2 regions of the Devosia sp. Root105 genome follow, and region 1 is predicted to be linked to the other one. Evidence: predicted binding sites of a transcription regulator. Region 1 holds the regulator's gene; the other holds the start of a gene.
The links. Region 1 encodes LexA, which represses DNA repair genes until DNA is damaged. Its sites were predicted from a motif close to TGTTCNNNNTGTGTTCNG; they were not measured.
Positions count from the first base shown of each region.

Region 2: the regulator LexA is predicted to act here: its motif matches at 2,371-2,388, upstream of ASC68_RS02185 (YifB family Mg chelatase-like AAA ATPase).

Region 1 is NZ_LMCR01000016.1:98,201-105,908, reverse strand. It holds gene ASC68_RS16505 (beta-galactosidase) at 1-1,414, opposite strand, end outside; gene ASC68_RS16500 (SMP-30/gluconolactonase/LRE family protein) at 1,422-2,294, opposite strand; gene ASC68_RS16495 (2-dehydro-3-deoxy-6-phosphogalactonate aldolase) at 2,291-2,902, opposite strand; gene ASC68_RS16490 (2-dehydro-3-deoxygalactonokinase) at 2,906-3,811, opposite strand; gene lexA (transcriptional repressor LexA) at 4,082-4,804, opposite strand; gene ASC68_RS16480 (winged helix-turn-helix domain-containing protein) at 4,954-7,708, opposite strand, start outside.
Region 2 is NZ_LMCR01000001.1:485,768-493,475, forward strand. It holds gene ASC68_RS02170 (VOC family protein) at 1-237, shown strand, start outside; gene ASC68_RS02175 (LacI family DNA-binding transcriptional regulator) at 370-1,362, shown strand; gene ASC68_RS02180 (aldo/keto reductase) at 1,375-2,331, shown strand; gene ASC68_RS02185 (YifB family Mg chelatase-like AAA ATPase) at 2,443-3,963, shown strand; gene ASC68_RS02190 (LysR substrate-binding domain-containing protein) at 4,101-5,003, opposite strand; gene ASC68_RS02195 (nuclear transport factor 2 family protein) at 5,146-5,478, shown strand; gene ASC68_RS02200 (SDR family oxidoreductase) at 5,475-6,254, shown strand; gene ASC68_RS02205 (catalase family protein) at 6,402-7,244, shown strand; gene ASC68_RS02210 (glycoside hydrolase family 32 protein) at 7,407-7,708, opposite strand, start outside.

The DNA of each region.
Region 1 (7,708 bases):
CGTTCCAGGCGAACAGCGCCGGGATCACCACCAGGTCATAACCAGAGAAATCGGTGGTCGAAGGCGGCAGGATATCGACGTCGACGCCGCGCTTGCGCAGCGGCACATAGACGTTGCGGACATGCTGGTGGTGCGAGAACCCCTTGGCCTGCGGTTGGATCCGCCATGCCCATTCGCTCTGGTAATCGTAGACGATGGCGACGCGGCCCTTGTTGGCCACCCCATCGATGCCGAGCCGCTTGAGTTCCTCTGCGACTTGCTTGGCCTCATGGTAGGCCGGGGCCGGCTGGCTGTCGGGACGCAAGAGGCCCGCATGCATCTGCTCCTGCGCGAACGGCGCCTGCCGCCAGCGGAAGTACGACACCACCTCGGCGCCGTGCGCGAAGGCTTCCCAGGCCCATAGGCGAGCCATGCCGGGCAGGGGATCGGGGTTGTACTCGGCCCAGTTCACCGGACCGGGTTGCTGCTCCATGATCCACCAGCGGCCATGGCCGACGGCACGGTAGATGTCGTGCTGCAGGCCCTGCGCGTCCGGTTCGCCCTGGCGGAAATACGCAGCCTTCACTTCGTCGGATTCATTGGAAACCGCGAGATGGCCGATCGGGTAGGAGTCCCAGCTCGCCACATCGAGGGTCTCGGCCACTTCGTAGTGATCGAACTCGGTGAAGCGGCCCATGAAGTTGTGGATCACCGGCAGATCTGGACGTGCGGCCTTCATCAGGTCGTACTGCGTCTTGTTGAACGCAGCGACCTGCGCGGAGGAGTAGCGGCGGAAATCGAGACAGGCTGCCGGCGCGGCCTCGGTCACCGTCAGGTTCGGCGGGTCGATTTGCTCGAAGTTGTTGTACTCCATCGACCAGAACACGTTGCCCCAGGCGGTGTTCAGCGCATCGATGGACTTGTACTTGTCTTTCAGCCAGAGCCGGAAACCAAGCGCGGCGGCTTTGGAGTAGGAGTGCACGGTGTCGTGGCAGCCATACTCGTTGTCGGTCTGCCAGCCGGCGAGCGCCTGGTGCTGGCCGACCTGGTCGATCAGCAGCCGGGTAATGCGGGCGCATTCACGCCGATAGCCCAGATGCGAGAAGTCGTAGTGTCGCCGCGAACCAAAGCCGCGCGGCCGGCCATCACGGTCGACCGCCAGCATGTCGGGCATCTTGTCGAGCAGCCAGCGCGGCGGCGTGGCCGTGGGCGTGCCGACGATGACCTTCAGGCCATGCTTGCCGAGCACATCCATGGCAGCCACCAGCCAGCCGAAGTCCATCTCGTTCGGCCTGGGCTCGAGCCGCGACCAGGCGAACTCGCCGATGCGGACATACTGGATGCCGATTTCCGCCATGCGGCGCGCGTCATCCTCCCACCATTCGACGGGCCAGTGTTCGGGGTAGTAGCAGACGCCGACAGCGGGAAAAGACACGTGAAACTCAGAGCTTGAGGAAGGGTTCGGCGATGCCGGGCACGTCGAGCGCCACGGCGAAAACGCTGCCCGCATGCGGCTCGCGTTCGATCTCTGCGGGCGTCATGTGTTCGCGCGCCGTGGTGATGTAGAGGGTCTTGAGGTCGCTGCCGCCAAAGGCCGGGCAGCTCACCTGGCTGACGCCGGGCACCTCGACCACCTTGTCGAGCTTGCCGTCGGGCGAGATGCGGATGACCTTGCCGCCGCCCCAGCGGGCATTCCACAGATAGCCCTCGGAGTCGACCACCGAGCCATCGGCGCCGCCAGGGCCGTCCATGGTGAAGAAGTCTTCCCACGGCCCGGCCGGCAGGCCGGTCTCCGGGTCGGTGGCGCATTTGACGATCATCTTGCCGGCGTCCGTGAAGTAGGCGGTGCGGCCGTCGGGCGAAAAGCAGATCGAGTTGGGGATGCGGATGTTCTCGATCACCTTGGTGGTCTGCCCGGCACGGTACTGGTAGACGCCGCCGACACCCGCTTCGGCTTTGCGGCCCATGGTGCCGATCCAGAAGCCACCGGTGCGGTCGACGCGGCTGTCATTGGTGCGGTTGGTCGGAACGTCGCCGTCGATCTCGGCGATCACCGAGGTCGTGTCGGTCAGGAAGTCGTAGCGGAGCAGGGCGCCCGACTGGGCGATTGCAAGGCTCTGCTTGTCGATCACCGCGCCGGCGCTGACGGTGTCCTTGAAGGTGATGCGGTCGACGATGTGGCCATCGGTTCCGGCGCTCAGCATGGTCTGGTTGAGGATATCGAACCAGAACAGGCGCTCGAGCAGCGGGTGCCAGAACGGGCCTTCGCCCAGCTCGCAGCGGCTATCGACAAAGAGCTCGGCCTTGGTGTTCATCGCGGTTTTCCCTGGTCATAGGCAGCGACGGCCGCGGTGGCGCGCAATGCCACATCCGCGGCGGACATGCCGGGCTTGAAAATGTAGGTGCCGAGACCGAAGCCGGCGCAGCCGGCGGCGAAGTACTCGGTGAAATTATCGGGATTGGCGCCCCCGACGGCGTAAAGCGGAATGTCGGATGGCAGTACGGCCTTCATCGCCTTGATGCCCTTGGGGCCCAGCACTTCGGCCGGAAAGAACTTGAGGCCCGTGGCGCCCGAGCGGATGGCGGTGAAGGCGTCGGTGGGCGAGAAGACGCCCGGATACGAGGTCATGCCGCGCTCGATGGTGGCGCCGATCACCGAGGGATTGGTGTCGGGGGAGACGACGAACTGGCCGCCGGCATCAGCAACGGCATCGACGTCGGCGCGGCTCAGCACGGTGCCGGCGCCGATCAGCGCCCGGCCCTCGAACACCTTGGCGGCATCCTCGATGGAGCGCAGCGCCTCCGGCGAGTTCAGCGGCACCTCGATCATGGTGATGCCGGCGAGCACCAGGGCGTCGCAGACTTCGAGGGTTTCAGGAGGGGTGATGCCGCGAAGGATCGCGATGATGTGTCGGTGGGTCATGGTCTATGCCTGTCTTGCAGCCTTGAGGCCAGCGAGGGTGGCGTCGGTGGCGTCGATGATGCGGGTGCTGGCGCCCAGCCGGGCGAAGGCCATCTGGTAGAGCCCGCAAAGGCCGACGCTGCCGACCAAGGGGATCTCGGCTGCGCCGATCCAATCGCGCTGGCCGCCGATTTCAGCGCCGATGAGCAGACCCGACAGGAAACCGGCGCACCATGGTGCGCTGCGTCCCGAGAGGAGCGAACCGGCGCGAACCTTGAACAGCGTGGCAGTCAGCCGTTCGGGACGTTCCAGCCCCTGATCGAGGCCTGCTTCGAAGCCGCGCTCCCGATCTTCGCCTTCGAGTTCGCCACCCAGCGAGTGACGCAGCACCGAGTGGGTGCGCAGCAGTTCGAAGATCTCGCCGGTCATGGCGCTCGAGAAGCGCTCGAGCCTGGTGCCAGAGAGGAGCGCCCATTTGCTGTGGGTGCCGGGCATCACCGCCAGACCGGAGAAGCCCGGGAGCAACGATGACAGGCCCAGCAACTGGGTTTCCTCGCCGCGCATCACGTCCTCGGCGCCGACATCACGCAGGCAGACGCCGGGAAGAATGCGGGGGTTGAGCGGACCGGGCATGTCGGGCGCCACCGCGCCTTGAACGAGGCGACCAAGCTCGGCCGGCGCGTCGAGATAGGGGGCCTCGATCCAGCCCTGGCGGGCGCCGGCCATGCCGCAGATCAGCACGTCTTCGACATCCTCGGCGACACCGCTGAGCAGCGAGGTCAGCACATCGGGGTATTGTTCGCGGCTGAGGCGACCCATGCCATCCGGCGACGAGCGCGCGAAGGCGATCTCGCCGGCGGCGTCGATGCCCCATGCGCGCAGATTGGAAGTGCCCCAATCAACGGCGACCCATTCGACCTCTGCTGCCAAAACCTTCTCCCTGGCGCTGCACGTTTGCTGCGCACCGCCATGCCGCTAAAGCGCGATCGGGAAGGTTGTCCACTCTCCTGGTACGATCGCGACGGCCATTTGCATGGAGGCGCTGCCCGAGGATGCCTGAAGCCTCCCTTGGCGGCGCGGACCGTAACGTCTTTGCCGGCCCGGCCCTAGTGCAAATATCGGCGGGGAGGTTCGGTTTCATAAGAAAAAGGGCCGGCAAGGCTGCCGGCCCAAGGACCCGATTGGCGGTGGGTCTGGAGGTCAGTATTTGCGCAAGAGGCCAACCAGCCGGCCCTGCACCTTCACCCGGTCAGGCGGGAAGATGCGGGTCTCGTAGGCCGGGTTGGCCGCTTCGAGCGCAACGGAGTTGCCGCGGCGGCGAAGCCGCTTCAGCGTCGCTTCCTCGTCATCGACGAGGGCGACCACGATCTCGCCGGTCGAGGCCGCGTCCTGCTTCTTGATCAGCACGGTGTCGCCATCGAAGATGCCGGCGTCGATCATCGAATCGCCGCGGACTTCCAGTGCATAGTGCTCACCAGGCCCCAGCATTTCAGGCGGCACCATGATGGAGTGGCTGTGGGTCTGGATCGCTTCGATCGGCGTGCCTGCCGCGATGCGGCCCATTACCGGGATCGTCACCGCCCGATAGGAGTCGGCATTGACCACCGGTGCCGAGGGGCGGGCCGGAGGCGCCGACACCTTGCCGAGGTTACCCTCGATGACCGAGGGCTCGAAGCGGGCCTTGCGACCACCGAGCGAGGGGTTCATCGAATCCGGCAGCTTGATCACCTCGAGCGCGCGGGCCCGGTTGGGCAGGCGCCGGATGAAGCCACGCTCTTCCAGCGCGGTGATCAACCGATGGATGCCGGACTTGCTCCTCAGGTCGAGCGCGTCCTTCATCTCGTCGAACGAGGGTGGGATGCCGGACTCTTTCATCCGCTCGTGGATGAACATCAGCAGTTCGTGTTGCTTGCGCGTAAGCATGGGCGGCTCCGTGAGCAGAATCGGAACAAAGACTGAACGTGTTATACGTGTTCCAGTTATGTTCTGCAATCGAGCGGTGAATATTGCGTTACGATTGGGGGCGCAGCGAGCGGAATGAGCAGGTGTCGGGTCCAGGAACGCCGCTGCTGTCACCCATTGGCGAGGCGGCGGAGGAGGGCCGTGGCGGCAAGGAGGTCCGAGGTAGCCTTGCCTTCGGTGAAGGCGTGGTGAGTGCCGGCAAGGAGCTCGTAGGCGGCAGTCCGCCGGTCCCTCGACCACAGGCGTGCGAGGCTCATCGTGGCCCTCAGTTCCCAGGCGAGCGCTCCCTGGGTTCGAGCGAGATCGATGGCCTCCCGCAGCAGCCGCGTGCCGGCCTCGATATCGCCATCGGCGACCCTCGCGAGGGCGAAGGCCCGCAGGATCTCGGGTCGGCACCAGCCGCTGCTGTGTTCGGGGGAGAGCTTCAGCCCGCGCAGCGAGCCGGTGAGCGTCACCCAGGTCTCGGCCTGCAGGAAGCTCGCCGGCTGCAACAGGATGGCGCTTTCGCTGCGACGGCCTTCGCGGACGGCGATGTGGATCATCACCTTGCGGTAGAGATCGGCCCATGAGGTCCAGAGCGGCAGCCCGGCATGCTCGGCCGCGCGCTCCAGTTGCGTGATGTAGCCAACGGCTCGGTCATCCTCGCCGTACCACAGCAGCAAAGGGCAGGCGCCCAGGCCAATCGCTTCGCAGAGGGCCCAGGGACCTTGCTCGGCCGCGAAGTTCAGCGCCTCGAACAGCAGGTGGCGGGATTGGTCGGGCTTGCCCAGCAGCCACAGCCGGCGCGCCTCCAGGACGCGCAGGGCGCCCCTCGGCGGGGAGGTCAGAATGGCGAGCGGCGCCGGCAATTGCCAGTCGGGGCCAGCGATCATGGCGTTGGCGAGGCGGGCCGAGGCGGCATGGTCGCCGGCATAGTGCAGCGCCTCAGCCTGCAACCGGTCCGCGGTTTGCGCCAGATCGCGACGTCCGGCAGCGCGGGCATTGGCAAGAGCCGCCTGCGACAGCCCGGCGGAGCGCTGGAGGTGACCGGTGCGCAGCGCCAGGGCCGAGCGGACCAGCAGAAGTTCCGCATCGGCCCATGCGGCGGCCATGGTGCGGCCAAGGCGGGCCGCCTCGAGCAAGTGCCGGCCTTCGATGCGCAGCGGACCGGCGCGATCTTCCGTCAGCGTCGCCAGTTGCAGATGCAGCCGGAACCGCAGTTTGGCTGGCAGAAGCGCTCCGGCCCGTAGAGCTGTCACGGCGCGGCTACGCATCTCGTCATAGTGGCCACCCCGCAGCAGCAGGGGGCTCGCATGGGCCGCGAGGAGGGCGCCGGCGTCCAGGTCGCCATGCGGCGAAAGGCACCGGTCGAGTGCCTCGCGGACCTCCTCGACCAGGTCGCCATGCCGTTCCAGCCACTCGGCACGTGACAGCTTCTGCCACGCCTCGAGGGCATTGATGACATGCGACAGGGCGAGGTCGGCATGACGCCGTGCCGTCCGAGGCAAATCCTCTGACGCGGCGAGCCGTTCGGCGGCGTAGGCGCGCAAGGGGCGGGAGAGACGGTATCGCACTGCATGTCCACCCCGAGCGGTGAGCACCTGCGACTTTGCCACGAGGCCGCCCAGCGCGGCGATGACGCGCCGATCATCGAGGTCGCCGTCGGTGGTCACGGCAGAGGCATCAGCCAGGTCGAACGCGCCGGCGAAGATCGACAGCCGCCGCAGCACGATGCGTTCGTCGCCGGAGAGCGCGCCATGGTTGAGCTCATAGAGCCCGCGCATCGAACGGTGGCGCGGCGCAACGGTGCGGCGGCCATCGGACAGAAACTCGATACCGCGCTCGAGTTGGGTGCGCACTTCCTGCAGCCCGAACACCTGGATACGAGCGGCGGCCATATCGATGGCGAGCGGCAAGCCGTCGAGTTTGCGGCTGATGGCCACGAGGTGCCGGACGTCGCGGTCGCTGCCGCGCAGGGTTTCGTTGCCGGCCTGGACGCGCTCGATCAGCATGCGCACCGCGGCGTGGGTCATGGCCTCGTCCAGCCCGATATCGTCGCGTTCCGGCAGGTCGAGCGGCGCCAGGCGATAGACGTGCTCTCCGGCAGCTCGCAGCGGCTCGCTGCTGGTGGCGAGGACGTGGAGGCGCGGCAGCAGGCGCAGCACGGCTTCGATCGCGATGGCGGCGTCCTCGATCAGCGCGTCACAGCTGTCGATCAGCAGCAGTTTGTGAACATCCACCGGCCGGTCCCCGCTGCCCGCTGCGAGCGCCCGCAGCAACTCCGGCTCGACCCTGCGCCCGCCGGTCAGCGTGGAGAGGTCGACATAGGCGCCCCCGTCGGCGAAGCGACCGGCCAGCCGCTGCGCCGCCACGGCAGCGAGCGAACTCTTGCCGATGCCGCCCGGGCCCACGACGCTCACCAGCCGGCGCGCCGTGACCATGTCGGCAACGGCGCGCAGCGCCTCGTCACGGCCGATCAACTGGACCAGGCTACCTGGCAGTGTTGCGGGTGGGCCGTCGGCAGCGCGAGCAACCGGCGTTCTGCCGCCGACCGGCGCGATAAAGCGATAGCCGCGGCCCGAAACGTTGGCGATGTAAACCGGCCTGGTGGAGGAATCGTGCAGCGCACGTCGAATGGCGGCGAGGTGCACGCGCAGGTTCACCTCCTCGACGAAGGTCTCGGGCCACGCCACCCGGACCAGCTCCTCCTTGGTGACGAGGGCGCCGGGTCGCTCCAGCAGTGCGAGAAGAATGGCCATGGCGCGGCTGCCCAGACGCACCGGCTTGTCGTCCTCGAACAGCAGGTGGCGGGAGGCGTCGACGCTGAAGCCACCAAAATGCAGTAACTGGTCTTCGGACGCCCCGGCGGCATCCGGCGAGCGCAGC
Region 2 (7,708 bases), on a different contig from region 1:
AACGCCAACGGCATGAACCATATGTGCCTTACCGTTGAGAACATCGACGATACGCTGGCGCAAGTGGCGGCCGCTGGGCTCGAGCTGCTGTTGCCGCTCAAGACAGCGATCGACGGCAACCGCCAGGCGTGGCTGGAAGACCCGGACGGCAACCGGATCGAACTGATGGAGATGGCCGAGGACAGCCTGCAGCTTCAGGCGATCCGCCGGCTGCAGGAAACGGGAGCGATCGCCTGATCGCGATGTCCGTTCCTATGGACGATCGAGCCACGGTGACCAGCGCGACACCGGCATGCTATCGGTGTTGCATAGCGACGGGCGAAGTATCGCCGGTGCAAGAATCGGGTGCCGAACTTGGGTAAGGGGATCGTGCGGTTACGGGACATTGCTGCGCGCACCGGGTTTTCACTTAACACCGTGTCTCTGGCGCTGCGCAACAGCGAGCGAATTCCCGTCGAAACCCGGAACAAGATCCAGTCGGCGGCGCTTGAGCTGCGCTACGTTCCCAACCACGTGGCGCAGTCGCTGGTGAGCCGAGCGACCCGCACCATTGGCCTGGTGCTGACCGACATTCTCAACCCGACGCTGACGCAGACCGCCCAGTCGGTCGAGATCGCGCTGGCGGAGAGGGGTTACGGCACGCTGTTCGCCACCTCGAACAACACGCTCGAGGAGGAAATCCGGGTCGTCGACATGTTCCGCTCCCGCCAGGTGGATGGCATCCTGATCTACCCGGCGCGGCATCGCGACCTCGAACACCTCAGGCCGTTACGCAGCGCCAATTTTCCGCTCGTCCTGCTGATTGCCGATCCTGACGCTGGCATTGACGGGGTAAGCGTCAACGATCGCAGCGGCGGCTACCAGGCGACGCGCTACCTGATCGGCCGGGGCCACAAGCGGATCGGCTTTCTCGACGCCTCGCATGCCAATGGCAATGACGAAAAGCTCGAAGGCTATCAGCAGGCCCTGCTGGAGGCCGGCATCGGCGTCGATGCGGAGCTGATCGCGCCGACCAATGGCCACTATGCGCGGCACGGCTATTTCGCGCTCGACATGCTCATGAACGGGCCGAAGCGGCCGACCGCGGTGCTGACCGACAACGACTCGCTGGCGTTGGGGGCGCTGCGCTGGTGCCACAAGCAGGGCGTGCGCATTCCCGACGACCTCGCCATCATGGGTTATGACAACATCGCCTTCACCGAATTCGGAGAGCCGCCGCTGTCGACGGTGAACTACGACGCCCAGGCCGTCTCGCAAATGGCCGTCGATCGCCTGATGCACCTGATCGCCGCTGGCGAGAAACTACCGCCGCCGCGGGTTACCTTGATCGATCCCGAGCTCATCATTCGCGAAAGTACCTGACCGATCGTGACGATGCTCTCGCCCGCCCTCCGCCCTGCCCCGCTCGCCAATAATCCGTTGCCCCTGCTGCCGATTGCGCAAGGCGGCTCGTGGTACGCTAAAGACGCGACGGACACCGATCTGCTCGGCGCACTGCATGCCGCCTATCTGGCGGGAATACGGCACTTTGATACCGCCGCGGGCTACGGCAACGGCAGGTCGGAAACTCTGCTCGGCCAGTTCCTTGAGGGCAAGCGGGAGAGTGTCTTTCTCGCATCCAAGTCGCACACAGATGACCTGACGGCAGCCGCCGCAATTGCCGAAGTCGAAGGCAGCCTCAACAGGCTCAGTGTGGACTTCATCGACCTCTACTACATTCACTGGCCCCGTGCCGGCAGGGACATGCGCCCGGTCATGGAAGGTCTCGAAACCGCACGCGCTCAGGGCAAGATCGGTGCTGTCGGGGTGAGCAACTTCAGCGTTGCGCAAATGGAGCAGGTTTCTGAGGTCGGCAGCATCGAAGTCCATCAACTGGGCTACAACCTGCTGTGGCGGTATGCTGAAGCTGAAGCCATTCCGTACTGCCTCGCCCACGATATCGCCGTGGTGGCCTACAGCCCGCTGGGTCATGGGATCCTTACCGGCAAGTTCGGCCGCGATCCGGGTCTGATTGCCGGTGACCAGCGTCACTCGATCCTGCCATTCAGGGCTGACATCTGGCCGCATGTGCATGCCGGCGTGGAGCAAATGAAGCGGCTCGCCGCCGAGCTCGACCTGCCGCTTTCGACCCTCTCGATCCGCTGGATCCTCGGTCAGGTCGGCGTCAATTCGGTCGTCGCCGGAGGCCGGACGAGGGAGCAGGTGGCAAGCAACGCGGCGGCACTCGAGGCGGCAATCCCGGCCACGGCGTTCGAAGAGCTTACCGATATCAGCGATGCGATCATGGCGCACATCCCGGACGCCGGAAATCTCTTCAACCACTATCCGTAGGCACTGTGGCAGCCAGCGGGACCCCTGTCATCGCCGATCTGTTCCCTAAATGTTCTTGCTTCGCCCGCAGACCTCCTGCTAGCGTGCCGCGCGGATGTTGGGGGCATAACGATGGTCACGCGGGTCGCCACCGTGGCGTTTCAGGGGATCGAGGCGGTGCCGGTGGATGTGCAGGTGCAGATTGCGCCTGGCCTGCCAAAATTCTTCCTCGTCGGGCTGCCGGACAAGGCGGTGAAGGAATCGGGCGAGCGGGTGCGGGCGGCGCTCTATGCCTCGGGCCTCAGCCTGCCGCCCAAGCGCATCACCGTGAACCTCGCCCCGGCGGACCTGCCCAAGGAGGGCAGCCATTACGACCTGCCGATTGCGCTCGGGCTGATGGCGGCGATCGGCGCCATCCCGTCCGATGCGCTCGAAGGCTACCTGGCGCTCGGGGAACTCGGGCTCGACGGCCAGCTCGCCCCGACCGCCGGAGTGCTGCCGGCAGCGATCGCCGCACTGTCGCGCGACATGGGGATCATCTGCGCCGAGGCCTCGGGGCCGGAGGCGGCATGGGCCGGTGAGGACCTCGAGATCGTCGCGCCACCAACGCTGTTGGCGCTGGTCAACCATCTCGGTGGCTTTCAGCTCTGCAGCCGCCCTGTGGCGCGGCGGCGGGCCGAGCCGGCCGGGCTGCCCGATCTCAGCGAAGTGCGCGGCCAGCAGGTGGCGCGCCGAGCGCTCGAAGTCGCGGCGGCGGGCGGCCATAACCTCTTGATGATCGGCCCGCCCGGCGCCGGCAAATCCATGCTGGCGGCGCGACTGCCCTCGATCCTGCCGCCGCTCAACCCGCGCGAACTGCTCGATGTGTCGATGATCCAGTCGATTGCCGGCGAACTGGCAGGCGGCGCGCTCAGCGATCGCCGGCCGTTCCGCGCCCCGCATCATTCGGCCTCGATGGCGGCGCTGGTCGGCGGCGGCCTGAAGGTCCGGCCGGGGGAAGCCAGCCTCGCCCATAACGGCGTGCTGTTCCTCGACGAGTTGCCGGAGTTCTCGCCCTCGGTGCTCGACAGCCTGCGCCAGCCGCTCGAAGCGGGCGAGACGGTGATCGCCCGCGCCAACGCGCATGTCAGCTTTCCTGCCCGCTTCCAGCTGATTGCGGCGATGAACCCCTGCAAATGCGGGCTCGCCGGCACACCCGGCCATGTCTGCAAGCGCGGCGACCAATGTGCGCTCGACTACCAGGGTCGGGTCTCCGGGCCGTTCCTCGATCGCATCGATCTGCGCATCGACGTGCCCGCTGTCTCGGCCGCCGAGATGATCGGCCCGGCGACGGCCGAACCCTCAGCCGCCGTCGCCGCCCGCGTCGAAACGGCGCGCGAGCGGCAGCGCCGGCGCTACATCGAAGCCGGCCACCCCGATGTCTTCACCAACGCCGCCGCCGGCCCGTCGCTGATCGAAAAGCTGGTCAATCCCGACAAGGACAGCCAGACCTTGCTGCTGCAGGCCTCGGAGCGCTTCAACCTCTCGGCCCGCGCCTACCACCGGGTGCTGAAAGTGGCGCGCACCCTCGCCGACCTCGCCGGCGCCGACAAGGTTACCCGCCCGCATCTGGCCGAGGCGTTGAGCTATCGGCTGAACCTGGCCTTGGGATAGGTTGAGCGCATCACGGTAACCTGGCGCTGTCGGACCTGCCCTAGCCAGCAGCCGCTACGACCCGGCGATCGCGCGAGGGCTGTTTCGCTGGCGGCACGGCCGCTTCTGGCCCGAAGCGGCCATTGCTCCAGGAGCGACTAACTATTGGCGGATGCGAACTCTCTCGCGGCACGCATGAAGGCGCTGAAGGCTGCGGGAGGATTCTTTCGGCCCGGATAATACAGCGCCAGCGGAGCCAACGGAGGGGTCCAATCCTCGAGGACGCGCACCAAGCGCCCGGCCCCAATGTCATCGCGCACGTCCGCTTCCATCACATAGCCCAGCCCAATACCATTCTGCGCGGCTATCTTAACAAGGCTCGACTCGTCGAGGGTAATTGCGCCCTGCACGTCGATCTGAACCGCGCTCCCATCCTTTTCAAATCGCCACCGAAACAGGGCGTTATTGGGAAGACGCGAACGGATGCACCTGAACCGATAGAGGTCCGCCGGGACCAATGGCCTGCCATGTGTCCGGAGAAAGTCTGGTGACGCGACGACAGCGTTGCTGCGCTCTCGGCCGAGCGGCAAGGCTATCATGTCGCTGGGCACTAAATCTGCTGGCCTCAGGCCCAAGTCGAAGCCGGCCGCAACTATATCTACCAGTCGTCCCTCGGTAACCAGATCGATATGCACCCGAGGATATTGCCGCAGGAACAATAGGATGAGGGGTGCCATCACTTCTCTGGCGGCCGACGCAAATGCATTGATGCGCAAGGTACCGGTCGGCGTCTCCTGGAGCGACTGAGCGGCCAGCATGGCGTCGTGGATATCTGTCATCGCGGGCCCAACCCGCTCGACAAAAGTCTTCCCCGCGTCGGTGAGCGAAACGCTGCGCGTCGTTCGGTTGAACAGGCGAATGCCGAGGCGCTGTTCAAGCTTGGCGATGGCATTGCTCAGGGCCGTCGTGGACATGCCGAGCTCAAGCGCTGCGGCTCTAAAGGAGCCTTGGCGGGCAATGCCGAGAACGGCGTCGAGGTCGGCAAGCACAGATCGCGTCATTGTCCCGATTTTCGAAATTCCTCATCCCTATTTGTCCCTGTTATCGGGGCATTCGTCCAGCCCTAGATTATCCCCGCCGGGCCCAAAAGGGGATCGGCCTCGCAGCCGGCAAGGCTGCACAGACCGAGCTGGAGAGCTGAAAATGACTGTTAAGCTGCCTAGGGCCATTAAGGCCTATTTTGCTGCCGACCGTGACGGCGGCCCTGACGAACTCGCCGCTTCCTTCACCGAAAACGCCAAGGTCAAGGATGTCGGCGAAACCATCGTCGGCCACGAAGCCATCCGACAGTGGAAGATCGATTACAGCGGAAAATTCGGTCCCACCACCATCGAGCCGTTCTTCATCACCACTCAGAACGACAAGATCCAGGTGATGGCTCATGTCGCCGGTGACTTCCCCGGCAGCCCGGTCGATCTGAAGTACTTCTTCGTCCTCGCCGGGGACAAGGTTGCTGAGCTGGAAATCACGGTATGACCCCGTTCCTCACATTGCAGGGGCGACGGGCGCTTATCACCGGGGGTACTTTGGGCGCCGGCGCCGCAACGGTGGCGCTCTTCCGGGAGCTAGGCGCGCACGTTCTGACAACAGCGCGACACGAGCCGGCGGATCTTGACGGTGAAGCGTTCGTCGCCGCCGATCTGACCACCCAAGCCGGGGTAAAGGCTGTCATCGATGCGGTGGATGGTGAGCTTGGTGGGCTCGACATCCTCGTCAACGTTCTGGGTGGCTCGTCCGCGCCATCGGGTGGTTTCGTCGCGTTGGACGATGTTGAATGGAACAAGGAGTTCGACCTCAACTTCTTTCCCGCTGTCAGGCTCGATCGCGCTCTGATCCCCGGCATGATCGCCCAGGGCAGTGGCGTCGTCATCCATGTGACCTCGATCCAGAACCGCCTGCCGCTACCGGAGGCGACGACGGCCTACGCGTCGGCCAAGGCTGCGCTCAATACCTATAGCAAGAGCCTTTCCAAGGAAGTCTCGCCCAAGGGCGTGCGAGTGGTACGGGTTTCGCCCGGCTGGATCTCCAGCCCGAACGCCAGTGGTCTCGCACTCCGCATCGCCGAAGAAGCCGGCATCGGCTATGACGAGGCAGTGCAGGTGATTATGAACTCGCTCGGCGGTATCCCGCTGGGACGACCGGCCGAGCCGAAAGAGGTTGCCGACCTGATCGCATTTCTGGCGTCGGATCGCGCAACGTCCATAACCGGGACCGAGCATGTGATCGACGGCGGGACTGTTCCGACAACGTAGTCAGCCGATACGCAGACTCTGAATTATCAACTACCGTTACCACTACGCCGTGAGGTGAAGCCTCACGGTCGCCCTTCCCGAGCCCCGCGCCTAAGAGCGCTTCCACGGGAAGCCGAGAACGATGCGCATCAATGTCATTGAACCCGAGTGGCTACCAATCTCGGTCCCGGGGACATCCGGCCCGACTGGCTGCTCGCTCACTTCGGCATGGCCATCAAGGTACTCGGCGTGGAAGGCCAGCGCGCGATCGGGGATGGTCTGGACACGCAGGATTTCCTCCTCGTCAACTCACCAACCCTGCCGTTCGGAACCGTCAGCGAGTACTTCAAGCTGCAGAAGGCGCTCGAGCAGCAGCCGACCAAGACGGACGATGAGCTTGCCTCGATCGGCAGGAAGGCGCGTCTGGCCGCCAGGGTGCTCAAGGCGCTGGGCCGCCCATTGCCGGCGCCGGTCGAGATCCTTTCACCGGAGAATGCCCATCCGCTCGGCGAGACCTTCCACTCGATGGCCGCTCTGCGATTCGGGGACTATGTCGGCAAGTTTAGCGTGACACCGCTTTCCGACAATGTGCGTGCTTTGACGGGCCATGAAGTCGATCACGCTGGCCGGCCCAGTTCGCCGGTCCGCGACTTGCTGGAGGAGTTCTTCGCGCACAACTCGGCTGACTTCGCCCTGCGCGTGCAGTTGTGCGCGGACATCGGCCGGATGCCGATCGAGGATGCCTCGGTGCTATGGCGCGAGGACCTCTCGCCTCATCAGACGGTGGCGACCCTTCACCTTGCACCGCAGAACGCCGCGAGTGACGCGCGCCGCATCTACGCCGATGATGTGATGTCCTATGCGCCCTGGCACGCCCTGGAGGCGCATCGGCCACTCGGAGCGATCATGCGGTCCCGCAGACCGGCATATCCAGCCTCGAGCGACTTCCGCCATAGCGTGAACAATGTCGAGGCGGCTGAACCGCGCTCGCTCAGCGACCTGCCGGCCTGAAATGAGGGTTCTAGCCGGGAGCCTGGCTCTGCCAGTGGGCGAGCTCGGTCGAAAGGACGATTGGAGTCCCGGAGAGCGCAGCCAAGCAGTCTAGACGAGCCGTCCGGGGTCGTCTGGCGCGTTCGTGCGGGATGAGGGCGGTAGGCCACAGCTGCCCTTGGCTCAGGGTAGTTGAACCGCTCGCCGCTCGGACACGGTGAACCGGGCGGCGGATATCACCTCAACCCGGTCCGGGGCGATGTTGGTGTAGCCGCGCCGCGTGCCGCAGACGGCCCCGTAGTCGGCGAAGATCTCAACGATGCCGCGGTCGTAGACGATGCGGAGATCGGTGGCCGACCCACACCTGGCCTGGTAGCGGATCTTCCCGTCATCCCCAGCCAGTCGAACCGCAAGGCGACCGCCCGATACCGATAGCTCGAAGCAGAGGGCGCCGCTCTCCGTCGCGACGATGCTGGTGCCGTCGA